2 regions of the Miniphocaeibacter halophilus genome follow, and region 2 is predicted to be linked to the other one. Evidence: a T-box and tRNA genes for the amino acid it is inferred to sense, from the RefSeq annotation. Region 2 holds a T-box; the other holds one or more tRNA genes.
What was found. The T-box of region 2 lies ahead of JFY71_RS03115 (proline--tRNA ligase). A T-box ahead of a tRNA ligase gene usually reads a tRNA of that ligase, here a tRNA-Pro.
Positions count from the first base shown of each region.

Region 1: it has a tRNA-Pro gene. The T-box ahead of JFY71_RS03115 (proline--tRNA ligase) is inferred to sense a tRNA for this amino acid. The anticodon was not compared.

Region 1 covers NZ_CP066744.1:2,282,808-2,289,708, forward strand. The annotation lists gene JFY71_RS11425 (MATE family efflux transporter) at 1-193, opposite strand, end outside; gene JFY71_RS11430 (metal-sensing transcriptional repressor) at 211-483, opposite strand; gene JFY71_RS11435 (DUF6376 family protein) at 1,421-1,921, opposite strand; gene JFY71_RS11440 (hypothetical protein) at 2,713-3,009, opposite strand; tRNA gene JFY71_RS11445 (tRNA-Pro) at 3,617-3,693, opposite strand; gene JFY71_RS11450 (ABC transporter permease) at 3,772-4,845, opposite strand; gene JFY71_RS11455 (ABC transporter permease) at 4,829-5,995, opposite strand; gene JFY71_RS11460 (ABC transporter ATP-binding protein) at 6,004-6,901, opposite strand, start outside.
Region 2 covers NZ_CP066744.1:635,383-642,283, reverse strand. The annotation lists gene JFY71_RS03130 (ISL3 family transposase) at 1-277, opposite strand, end outside; gene JFY71_RS03125 (nitroreductase family protein) at 626-1,141, opposite strand; gene JFY71_RS03120 (zinc-ribbon domain-containing protein) at 1,269-2,168, shown strand; T-box leader at 2,206-2,395, shown strand; gene JFY71_RS03115 (proline--tRNA ligase) at 2,556-4,298, shown strand; gene JFY71_RS03110 (nitroreductase family protein) at 4,299-5,039, shown strand; gene JFY71_RS03105 (MATE family efflux transporter) at 5,081-6,439, opposite strand; gene JFY71_RS03100 (MarR family winged helix-turn-helix transcriptional regulator) at 6,441-6,884, opposite strand.

The sequences.
Region 1 (6,901 bases), 750 kb from region 2:
ATCCTATACTAACGGCTGTGAAAAATGAAATAAATATATTCATTATAACATTGGTAATACTTATACCCGCTATAGCATTATCACTTAATTTACCTGCAAAAAATGTATCCGTAGTTCCTAATAAGGTTTGAAGTATATTCTCTATAATAATTGGAAAAGACAATATGAATATATCTTTAATATCCTTCTTCATAATATTATCCTTCATAATTAAATAAATTTATCTATAGCTTCTTTTAAATTTTCTATAGTCTCTTCGTCATTTTCTCTTACTGCATCTACTATACAATGATCTATATGATCCTTTAAAATTATTTTACCAGTATTATTTAGCGCTGAAATAACTGCTGATAGCTGAATTAAAACATTGCTACAATCCTCATTATTTATTATCATTTTCTTGACTGATTCTAAATGTCCTCCAGCTCTAGACAATCTGTTTATTATTGCTTTTTTAGATATTTCATCATGTTTATATTTCAAATTAATCTCCCTTCCATATCCCCCCATATAGGATACGGAAATATGCTATCAAAACAATATTTGTTTGTCAATTTAAAATAGCTTACTATTCCCAATAGAAATCTTTTTAAACTGTTCCAATTTAAAAATAATATTTAGATTTCTTCTATTTTTTTCGGTTCATAATTATTTTATTTTATTTTTAATATGGATATATAAACCAAGGCATCATTAATAAAAATAGTAGCTTATAGCATCATAAAAAAGACCATAGAAAGAAATTAAAGAATTTTAAGACTGAATCCATACTCTAAAGATGAAATAAAGGAATTTATGTATCAATTTAACGATTTTGAAAATCTTATAGATTAAAATAAAAAAAACTACTCAGTATATTTGTATATCAAGTAGATTTATTAATAGTATTATTAAATAAATAAAAAACCAAGCTTTTAGGCAAAATTCGGATATTGTGTTGTCGGGTAAAACGCAATAAATTCTATACCCTATTATCTTTTCATCAAGTTTTCTTAGATAATACAATAAAGTTCAACTCCCACCATCTCCACCATACATATGTAAAACTATTAATTATAATACTAAGTCTTATAATTAATAGTTTCTATACAGTAAACTAAGAAAAAAGACACAGTTTTTTTATATTCTGTGTCTTGATTTTCTTTAATATATAACTTCGATTAATTCTTTTTTAATCACATTAATAAACTTTCACTATCAATTTCTGTAAATTATAAAGAAATCTGAATAAATTTTAATATTATTATGTTCTCCTAAAAGCGTAACATGTTATATTATTAAATAATACAAGGTAGATAATTAAATCCTCTTTTTTATTGCCTAACTTTACTTCTCATTTCTCCATTCTACCCCGTGTTTGGCTATTTCAATCCATTCTCTTCTAAATCGCCGCATAAAGCAATATTTTTAGAAAAGGGTACTATGGTATATCATTATACAAATCAGCAGCCTCTCCTTGCAATTCAACAAACCCATGATAATATTTATTAATTTCATCAAATTTTATTAGTCCTTCATCTAACATTCTGCTTGTTTCATTTATGTATGTTAATAATTGATCATTCGCTTCGATATATTTTTCATGAACGCTTTTATATTTTTCTGGTACTTCTATATTTTCAAATGTATTAATAGTATCTTTAACTTCAGCTAATACTTCTCTATGTCCTTGTTCCCATTCTTCAGTATACTTCCCTTCTGGAATACTATCTTCTGAATCTAATAATAATTCCACCTTTTCTAGCAATGTTTCATTATAAGTTGAAAATGCTTTTTCATAATTAGTTTCTTTTTCAACTTCTACACTTTCTGTTATTTCTATTGTCTCCCTTGTTTCCTTGCTTGTTTCCTTGCTTGAATTATTACTACATGCTGTCACTATCAACATTAAAGCTATTAATAGAGTACCTATTTTTTTCATTACTTCCTCCTTATATATGTTTTATATATTATACCCTTCTTGTGTAATTTTATTAATGTAATATCAAATTATACACAATAATTTATATTTAAAATAATATATTTACATAAAAAAGGGACAGATTTTTCTCTGCCTTATCTTCCTCTATTTCTATTGTTCACTTCCCTCTCCACATACGTCTATTTAAGCCGTTCAGTTTAAAAACCATCATATAAAGCGATATTATTGAATATTATTGTAAGAGTACTAAAACTATAGCTTGATTTAAGTTTACAACTTAATTTCAACAAAATAAGTTGTAAAAATAATTTTGTAAATTTTATCGGCTAAATAAGTTATTAAAAAAACCAGAATTGAATTTCAATTTTCTAATCTGGAAAAGCCAAATTTTTATGGAACACTATAATTAACCACTTCTTTTTGAAAGCGTCTATTCGTATTCTCTTCTGATATAGTTCATATTTAAAAATTTAATCACTAACAATATTATAGATTTAATAAAATACATATTGAAATAAAAAGCCATAGATTTTCATCTTACATATTACTATTAAATAAAAACATAACTAATAACATACAAAAAAAGCAAAAAAACCATTAATATAACCTTTATAAATACCTTAAATTTAAAATTTACTATAAAATATAGTAGTGTAAATACTAATGCAGTCTTAGATACTGTTTCTACTTCATATCCAATAAAAATCAAGTTGCTGAATAATATCAATATCGCCGAGAAAGTAATGATATTCAAATTTTTATTTTTATTCATCTTATCTCCTAAATTTATACTATTTAATTATTTCTAATATACCTTCTATAGTAAAAAACTCTAAGCTTACAGTCATAGAAATAAAATTATTAATAGCTACATATAAAAAAATCAATCCTCCCACTAATATCAACAATTTCAATCCTCTAGTTTCTGGTTTAACTAAGACATTAAATATAGTGAAAATTAATGCTACACAAAAAGATACCTGTACCTGTTCTGCAAATATATACCTATAATATTGTAAAATATAATTGATCATTATAAACATAATAGTAAAAAACAAATAAATTATTTTTTTATTACTTTTTTCCATCTTCTTCCCTCTTTTAATATAGATTTTTATTTAAATATAATGATTAAAAAAACCTCACCATCTAAATCTATAAATTATAGAACTTTGCTCTATATCTCCTCTCAGAGCAGCATTTTCCTGTGAGTTGTATGTCCAAAATATGTAAAATCATTTGTAGATCTACTTGTTAACATCATAGCATGTTTTGGTGGAGCATATCCCACTGTACTTGTCTAGGCTAACTATAAAACATCCTCTTTCCAGAAAGTACTATTTTACAAAAAACTATAAATAACACAACTGGCAATACCACAATGTTCCACCAAATATTTTCATTTAATCCTATATCTATCTAAAAATTAAAATGATTTTATAACTTTGAACATATTTAATAAAAATAATAGCTTATAGCATCATAAAAAAGACCATAGAAAGAAATTAATGAATTTTAAGACTGAATCATGCTCTAAAGATGAAATAAAGGAATTTATGTATCAATTTAACGATTTTGAAAAACTTGTAGATTAAAATAAAAAAACCTACTCAGTATATTTGTATATCAAGTAGATTTATTAATAGTATTATTAAATAAATAAAAAACCAACCTTTCAATTGAAAGATTGGTTTATGGTCGGGGTGAGAGGATTTGAACCCCCGGCTCCATGGTCCCAAACCACGTGCGCTACCGGACTGCGCCACACCCCGCCGAAGTCATCATTAACTGACGACTTTTTTATTATAATACAATTTTAAAAATAATGCAAGCTTTTTTTTAAATAAATTTTAAATATTTTGCAATTTTTCCAATTTATTACTGCCAAATGTTAGCAATACAAGGGTCATAAGGACTATTGGGATTAAGTTAATTAAATTATTTGTTTCTACTGTTACTATAATCCAATACAAAGGATTTAAATAAAATGCATACTCAGCCCAATTAGGTATATTAACATTATTTAAATAGAATGTCGATGTTATGAAAAATATTATACCTACTACTAATGGCACCATTGAAAGTACTATTTCTTTTTTAGCTATTCTTGTTATTAGTATTATAAATGATAATGAATAGGCTGAAATGGAAAATATCATTAAAGTCAATTTAAACAATTCTATATTTTCTGTTTGTAAAACTTTAAATCCTATTGTTGTCATTATGCTAAATATAGTTCCCACTAATGTTAAGTAACTTAAAAAGATTACAAAGATATTCATAAAACTTCTATTTGGTGATATTAAAATTCTACTTAAGACTTTTGTCTTACTAATATTTATAATATCCTGTCCTATTTGTCCTATAAATGAAATTATAAAAAAGCAACATAATATTAAAATAATCATAGCATATCCGTCTACACCTGTTTTATTGTTTATAGTTTCTACATTAACTTCTGTTTCAATATTTAAAGAGTCGGTATCTATATTATTATTTTTCAAGTAGTTTTTTTCTAATAATTCACTTATTTTATCGTTAATTAATTTATCTTCTATTTGAACGCCTGAATCATCTACGAATAACTTTTCTACTTTTGGAAATTTATTATTTTTTAAATCTTCTGAAAAATTTTCTCCTATTAAATAAACAATACTTACGTCGTAATTCTCTAATAGTTTTGTTGCTTCTTGCCTGTTTTTTATTATATTAGGATTCTCTCCAAAAACTTCAAGTAGTTCTTCATATTGGTTTCCCTTATCTTCGATTACTACTCCTAGGGTGTTATAAGACACTCCACTGTTGTTAAACATAAAGAAATATAATAAATACATGAAGGCAGGCATAATTACAAATATAAACCATATTTTAGGACTTTTAATTAGTCTTTTTATATTTGCATAAAAATTATTTAATAATTTCATAATTGCCCCCTATTCTTTCTTTTTCTTTAATTGTTATAATAATTGATGAAGCAGTAATACATACAGCAATTACTATTATATGAGGAATAAATGTTTTTAAAGAAATATTATTATTAAATGCATTCATTAATGGATCTAAGAATATTTTATTAAAATTAATATTGCTTAATTTTTCCATTATGGTTCCGGAAAACAACTTTTCTACCGGTCCTAACATCCCACCAAAAACCAATTGTAAATACATTGCAATATTTGCTATTACTATTGCTACTTCTTTTTTTATATTTTTAAATAAAAATAATATAAATCCTACTGTAATGGAAATTATCAAAATTGCTATAAAATACATTCCCAAATTTTCCGTAAAAGCCTTCCCTAAAACCCTATATATTAGAATATAAACAAAGGCAAACAAAATTAGTATAAAAGAATCTCCAAATGTATCTACTAAATTATATTTTATTTTATTGACTGGAAGCATATCAATCCTTTGAAATAAAGCTGTTGTTTCTGATAATTTTTTACTACCTACTACTGCTGATACAAGATAGTTTAAAAACAGAAACTGCATTAAGGTCATTGCGTAAAAACTTTGACTTGTTAATTTTGATGATGATTCTATTTTTCTATTTTCTAAAAAGGCAGTGTTTTGTATTTGTGTTAAATCGTTAAAAACTTTTTCTTTTAAGTTTTCTTCATTTAAGGATTGTGATATTTTATTATTTTCTATTGATTTTACTATTCCGTTTCCTATTGAATTTAAAACACTCTCAATTGTCTCAAGACCAAATATACTGGAATTATTTCCTATAGTTTCTACTGTTATATTAAACTTACCACTTTCTAATATTTCATTTTCAAATTCTTTAGGAATTGTAATTAAATAATCTCCTTTTTCTTCAACTTTAAAGAACTTTTTCATTTCTTTGTCCTCAAAGGTTTTTTCTAATATTTTTGAGTAGTCTGATTTGTCTTTGTCCTTAATTGTTATACTTAACGGATTAGTTTCAATTTCCCCTGAAAACAAGCTGGTATTAAAACTTGAAAGTAGCAAGGAAAGGCCAATTGGCATAACTAAAAAGGTAAAGAAATATGATGCAAAATTTTTCTTTATAGTGCTATAAAATTGTTTAAGAGTTGCTATTATCATAAAATCACCTAATCCCTTAGTTTCTTTCCAGTAAGATTAAGAAATATTTCTTCTAAGTTTGAATCTTTTATTGTAAAATTTTCTATAGTTAGATTCCTATTTTCTATAAGCTTAAAAATACTTGTAAAATTCAATTCCTTCTTATTTACCTTAACTATGATTTTATTTTCTTCAATTTCACTATTTAAAACCCCTGTTATTAAATTCAGCTCTTCAATAATTCCATTTTCTATTTTATTTAAATATATAGTCAATATTGAACTGCTGCCATACATGGATTTTAATTCACTTTTCTCACCGTATGCAATTTCTTCGCCTAAGTCTATAATAAATATTTTATTACATAGGGCTTCAATTTCTTCCATATAATGTGATGTGTAAATTATTGTTGTTCCTTCTTTGTTTATTTTCCTTAAATAATCAAATATATTGTTTCTAGATTGAGCATCCACACCTACTGTTGGTTCATCTAAGATTAAAAGGTCGGGTTTATGTAAGACAGAACAACCTAAATTAAGTCTTCTTTTCATTCCCCCTGAATATTTTTGAACTTGTTTTTTGTCTTTAGGATCGAGTCCTATTAATTCAAGTACTTCTTTAATTCTCTCTTTTAATACTTTTCCTTTCAGTCCATACATTCTTCCAAAATACTCTAAGTTATCTCTAGCCGTTAAATTTTCAAAAATTGCTAGTTCCTGAGGAACAAGGCCTATTCTTTTCTTTATTTCTATACTATTATTTTTATAATTCATTCCAAATAATTCTATTTTTCCGGAATCCTGTCCAAGTAATCCGCAAATTATTTGTATTAAGGTTGACTTACCTGCACCATTTGGTCCTATTAGTCCAAATAAATCCCCTTCTTCAACCTCCATGCTTATATTATTTAAAACTTTTTTATTATCA
Region 2 (6,901 bases):
ATTCTTTACAAAAAAATCTTTGTTTTCTTAATTTTAAAATAGTAGGATCTCCATTTAGTGGAAGAAGTTTAATATTTGATATTTTATTTCCGTGCTTAATAATTGCATTCTTGTCCATATTTCCACAAATTGGACAAACATTAGGAGTATAAGAAAGTTTAGCGTCTATAACTTTATATGTTACATTGTTCTTTCTCATGTTATTGCTGAATTTAATAAATTTAATATTCTTATCTTTTATTCCTAAGAAATCTAAGATATAATTACTTGTAGACATAATGACCTCCGATTGGTATTTTGTAGTGAATTTATTGTATCGGAAAAATGGTTGTTATGTCTCTTTTTTTATAAAAAAATGGTGCTGGAGAAGATTTTCATTTTTCTTCACCAACACCATAAATTATAGAACCTAAATAAAAACAAAAAATATATTATAGAAATTATTAAAAAGTCTATAATATATTTATAATTATTATATATTATCTGATAACTAATATCAACAGATGGACATTAATTTTTTATAATAGTAACTTAATGTCCAATTAATTACAGGCTGTTGATACTTTATTGTCAACAGCCTGAATTTAGTATAATTTACTGGGTTTTTGTTAATTGTATTATCTTTTTAATACTTGTTAAAATGTACTTTATTCATAGGTAGATTTTTAATATCATGAGGTTCTTTATCTTCATCACCATAACCAATTCCTATAGTACAAAGTATATTTTTATTTTCAGGAATATTTAGTACTTCTCTAATTTTTTCTTCTACATTTTCGCCTTTTAGATTGATTTTTTCAAAGGCATGTCCCCAACAGGTATTTAGGCCCTCCAGTTCAGCAGCAAGCTGTATATAGGAAGCAATAATGGCTCCGTCGGCAATAGCGGTGCCTGACTCTAGGTCCATAACAACAACCATGGCTAAAGGTGCAGTTTTAAGAAAACTAATAGCTTCAGGTCTGGCATCTGCAATTTTATTAATAAGCTCCCTTTTATTTACAACAATAATATCCCATGGCTTTCTATTTCTTCCGGATGGTGCTGTTAATGTAATTTCCAATATTTTATTAATTTTTTCCTCTTCAACTTTCCTATCTTTAAATTTCCTTACAGAACGTCTATTTAGAAATAAATTATTCATGAAATCACCCCTTATTATAGTATTTTATCAGTTTTTCAATATTTTTTGAAATAATGTAACAATTTATAAAAGATTCATATGATATAATTACTTAATATCAAATAATTGTTTATTATAAGGAGTTAATATGCGTTGCAAATACTGTGGCGAAAAAATAGAAAAAGATTATAAGTTCTGTATTTCATGTGGGAAACCAATTGAGAATTTTACAGAAAATAATAAAGAGAAAAGTCAAAGTACACAAACAATTGAATATTATGAAATAGAAACGGATATGGAGAAAAAAGAAGGGAAATATGACTTTAGTCAGTTTTTATCGAAGGATGAAGTTGAAGAGGAATTAGAAGAAATAGATATTAGTACAGATAAAAACAAAAAAGTTCACGCTGAATATCAGGACGAAACCAGTAGATATAATGTTGAAGATGATGATTTAGAGGATACAAAAAAAAGAATTTTATTTGAAAGGTCAGATTACAACCTCTTTGATAGTATTAAGAAGAACAAAGAAAAGAAAAAAGAATATTTTGACAAATCTTCCATAAATGACGAACCAAGAAAAAATAATGATGAAGAAAAAGAAAAACCAAGAAGTAGATTTTCTAATTTTCGAAAGGAAGATAATAGAAAAAGGAAGGAAGATTATTCTAACGAAAAGCTAGAAGAAGAGAGAATAGAAAAGAAAAAAAGACGAAAACGAATTTGGAAAAGAATAAGAAATATTATATATAATATTTTAGTGACAATTATGTCTTTAGTCTTATCAACGGTTTTGGTAGAGCCTGCAAGGTATTACTTAATGGAAATTTTTTCTATTGATTTATCCTTTTTAGGAGATAAAATAATTAATATTGGCATATTATTTATTATATTGTTTTTATTGCTTCCATTTTTCAATTGTAAGGGTAATGCTAAAATTCCATTATTCTTTTTATGTATCTTATTAAGTTGGACAATAATTGGATGGATAATTTTATTAATTGTTTCCATTATGAGTAATAGAAAGTGGAAAAGGAACTATTGGTAATTAAGTTTACAAAAATATTTACCTATGATAAAATCAATTTATTCCAAAGAAGAGAAATAGTAATTAATGGATTTTTTTAGAGAGAAAGTGGTTGGTGAAAACTTTTAAATGAAGTTAATGAACCTATCTTAGAGGATGTATGAAAACATACAGGGTTGTGCCTTATAGCTTTAGAGATAATCCATAGGATTAAATGAAGTGGTACCGCGTAGTCTTTCGCCTTCTGTTAGGTGAAGGACTCTTTTTTTATGACCTACCAATTTTACCTAATAAGTTGTAGGTAGGTCAAAGGAAGCTGTTTAAACTATAAGATATTATAAAAATTATATTAATTTGTAGATAAGTAAGAAAATAGAAATGAATTGTAAATAATAGGGGGTTATTATTATGAAAATGTCGAAATTTTATATGCCAACACTTAGGGAAGATCCGGCTGACGCAGAAATAGCCAGTCATAAATTATTATTACGCTCCGGTATGATAAGAAAATCAGCAGCCGGTATTTATTCATACCTACCTTTAGGATATAGGGTCGTAAGAAAAATAGAAAATATCGTTAGGGAAGAAATGGATAATTTTGGAGCTCAGGAAATATTAATGTCTGCTTTACAGCCAAGAGAAATTTGGGACCAATCTGGTAGATGGGACACCTTTGGTCCGGAAATGTTTAAGTTACATGATAGAAATTCAAGGGAATTTTGTTTAGGACCAACGGCAGAAGAATATTTTACAACTTTAATTAAGGGAGAGATAAAAAGTTATAAACAACTTCCTTTAAATATTTATCAAATTCAAACAAAATACAGAGATGAAAAAAGACCTAGATTTGGAATAAATAGGGCTAGAGAATTTTTAATGAAGGATGCATACTCCTTTGACACAGATGAAGAAACTATGAAGGAAGCATATATGAATATGTGGAGATCCTATGAAGTTATATTCGATAGACTAAAGTTAAATTACAAAGTAGTGGCAGGAGATGCAGGAGCAATGGGAGGAAATAGCTCTCATGAATTTATTGCTCTTTCAGATGTTGGAGAAGGGGTAATATTTTATAGTGAAGATAGTGACTTTGCCGCAACTGATGAAAAGGCAGAAGTTTATTATTCTGTTGACGATTCAAATATTACTGTTTTACCTATGGAAAAAGTAACAACACCTAATTGTAAGACAATAGAGGATGTTGCAAATTACTTGGAAGTTCCAAAAAGTCATTGTGCAAAAGCAATTGATTTAATTGTTGAAGGAAAACCTGTATTAGTTTTTATTCCAGGTGATAGGGAATTAAATATGTCGAAATTAGTTTCATATTTAGGAGCTCCGGAACATGAAATTGCTATGATGAATGATGAAGAAATCGTAAATCTTTTAAATTCCGCTCCAGGATTTACAGGACCAACGGAAAAAACACCGGAGGATGTAAGGGTTATAATAGATTCTAGGTTAACGGAAATGCGAAATGTTGTTATTGGAGCAAATGAAGAGGATCATCATTATAGATATGCGAATTTCGGCAGGGATTTTAATGGAGAAATTGCAAAAGATTTATTGATGATTCAAGAAGGGGACATTGATCCTAATACAGGCTCTGTATTAAAATCTGCAAGGGGAATAGAAGTTGGTAATATTTTCCAATTAGGTACTAAATATTCCAAAAGTTTAGATGCAAAGTATTTAGATGAGAATGGAAAAGAAAAATATTTTTATATGGGTTCCTATGGAATAGGAGTTACAAGATCTGTTACAGCAGTGGTTGAACAAAATCACGATGAAAAAGGTATAATTTGGCCATTGGTCGTTGCACCTTACCATGTGATTGTAACTGTTATTAATAGCAAAAATAAGGAACAAATAGAAGTGGGAAATAGAATATATGAAGAATTGGTTTTAAAAGGAGTAGAAGTTCTTTTAGATGATAGAAAGGAAAGAGCTGGAGTAAAATTCAACGATAGGGATTTAATAGGTATACCTCTTAGAATAACCGTTGGAAAAGGTGCAACGGATAATATAGTTGAATATTCAACAAGAAAAGAAATGGTAAATAAAGAAATTTCATCAGAAGAAGCAATAGAAGAAGTAATGAAGGAAATTTCATCAGAATTAAAATACTTAGATACATTTTATAGATAGATGAACGAAATAATAAGACAAATTAAAAACAGAAAATCTGTAAGACAATATATTGAAAAGGATATTCCAGAAGAAATAACAAATGAAATTTTAAAAGCAGCAATCGAAGCGCCTTCAGCCGGAAATCAACAACTTTATTCAATAATAAAAGTTACAGATCAAAAAATAAAGGATGAACTGGCTATTCTATGTGATAATCAACCATTTATAGCAAAAGCTTCCTTGGTATTGGTTTTTTGTTCAGATTATAAAAAATGGTATGATCTATATGAATATGGAAATTGTCAACCTAGAGAATTAGGATTTGGCGATATGCTTCTTTCAATTTCAGATACGGTAATAGCAGCACAAAATACCGTAGTGGCAGCAGAGAGTTTTGGAATTGGCTCTTGTTATATAGGAGATATACTGGAAAATTACGAGAAGGTAAAGGCACTTTTAAAACTACCGAAAAACGTCCTTCCAATTACAATGGCAGTATATGGTTATCCTACAGAAAATCAAAAAGTAAGAAATAAACCAAAAAGACCTAGTATTAAAACAATAGTTCATGAAAATAATTATAAGGAATTAAAAGATGAAGAGCTGGTAGATTTAGTTAGACATAATATAGGAAATAATACTTTTGAAAATTGGATAGGAAAATTTTGTAAAAGAAAATATAATTCTAAATTTTCAGAGGAAATGAATCGTTCCAGTGAAAAATATATAAATGAATTTAAAAAAGACGATGGTTTTTAAACTATCGTCTTTTTTAAATTCATTTATATAACCGAATATAATTATATTTTATCCAAGGCTTTTTTAAATTGTTTTCTAAAGAGTAATACTGTAAAGGTAACAGCTAAAATATCTGCAACCGGTTCTGCTGCATATACTGCAAAAGCCTTATTAGATGTAAAGACTCTAGGCATTATATATATAAAAGGAATTAATAATACAAATTTTCTAGTAATTGCAACCATTATTGACTCTTTAGCATTTCCTAGGGAAGTAAAGGTCATTTGGCATGCTATTTGAATTCCAAATATGAAAAGCACTGCTAAATAAATACGTAAGGCAGTTTTAGTATAGTTAATTAGTTCAATATTATTTGTAAACATGCTGGCAAATAATTTTGGGAATATCATTACAAAAGCCCATAGGGATAAGGAATATATTAAACTGTATTTTAAAAGTAATTTAAAACCACCTAAAACTCTTTCCTTGTTCTTTGCTCCATAATTATAGGAAATTATAGGTTGAGCCCCTTGTCCTAAACCTTGTAAAGGTAACATTGCAAACTGCATTACAGAGGTTAAAATAGTCATTGCTCCTACAGCTATATCACCACCGTATTTCAACAAAGATGAGTTAAAGGCAACAAATATAATAGATTCACTTGCTTGCATAATAAATGTAGCTAAACCTAAGGTTAAACTAGGTATTATTATATTAGCTTGAAGTTTAAAGTATTTAGGTTTAATTTTCAAGAAGGTCTTTTTGCCAAGTAGGAAGGACACCACCCATATACAAGATAAAGCTTGGGATATTATTGTAGCTAAGGCTGCTCCCTTAACGCCCATATTAAAAGCAAATATAAAAATTGGATCTAAAACTATATTTGTTACAGCACCAATAAGAACAGAATACATTCCTATTTTTGCAAAGCCTTGGGCAGTAATAAATGCATTCATTCCTAAAGTAAGTTGGACAAAAATTGTACCTATGGCATATATATTCATATAATCTACAGCGTATTCAATGGTGTTTTCACTAGCACCAAAGGCCATAAGAAAATCCCTGTTCCAAATTAATAATACAATAGTTAGAACTATGGAAACTATTATTTGTAAAAAGAAGGAATTGCCTAATGTTTTTTCTGCCGATTCACTATCGCCCTTTCCCATAAAAATAGATGCCCTTGGAGCACCACCGTTACTAACTAAAGCAGCAAAGGCTGAAACTATCATTATAATAGGCATACATACACCAAGACCTGTTAAAGCGAGATGGCCTTCCTCCGGAATATGACCTATGTACATTCGGTCTACTAAATTGTATAGCATATTGATTATTTGGGCGACAACTGTTGGAATAGCTAGTTTTCGTAGTAGCTTTCCAAGAGGTTCAGTACCTAAAAAATCTCTGTCTTCATTCATTTTATTCATCCTTTCCCAGTTCTGTTTTTACATTATTAACAATTTTATTATTTAAGTAATTGTAGGTGTCTAATTCTTCAGTTGTAAAATCTTTAAAAATCTGTTGTTTAAACTTTAATTTAGCATTGGAAATTTCCTCAGTTATATTATTTGAATTTTCAGTTAAAATTAAATGGATTTTTCTTTTATCTAAAGCATCTGTTTTTTTTATCAAAAGTTCTTTTTTTATTAAGAGGTCCACAGCTTGGGAAACATTTCCCTTTTGTAGCATACGTAACTCTACAATATCAGATGCAGTATCATAACTTGGATTATTAAATAAAAAACTTATAATATCCATTTCTATTTTCGTTAAATTATATTTTTTTCTTATATCTTGTAGACTAAATTCAAAAAATTTTATTATTTGTCTAAAATTTACTAACATATTAAAATCTTTATCCATAATACACCTCAAATTAG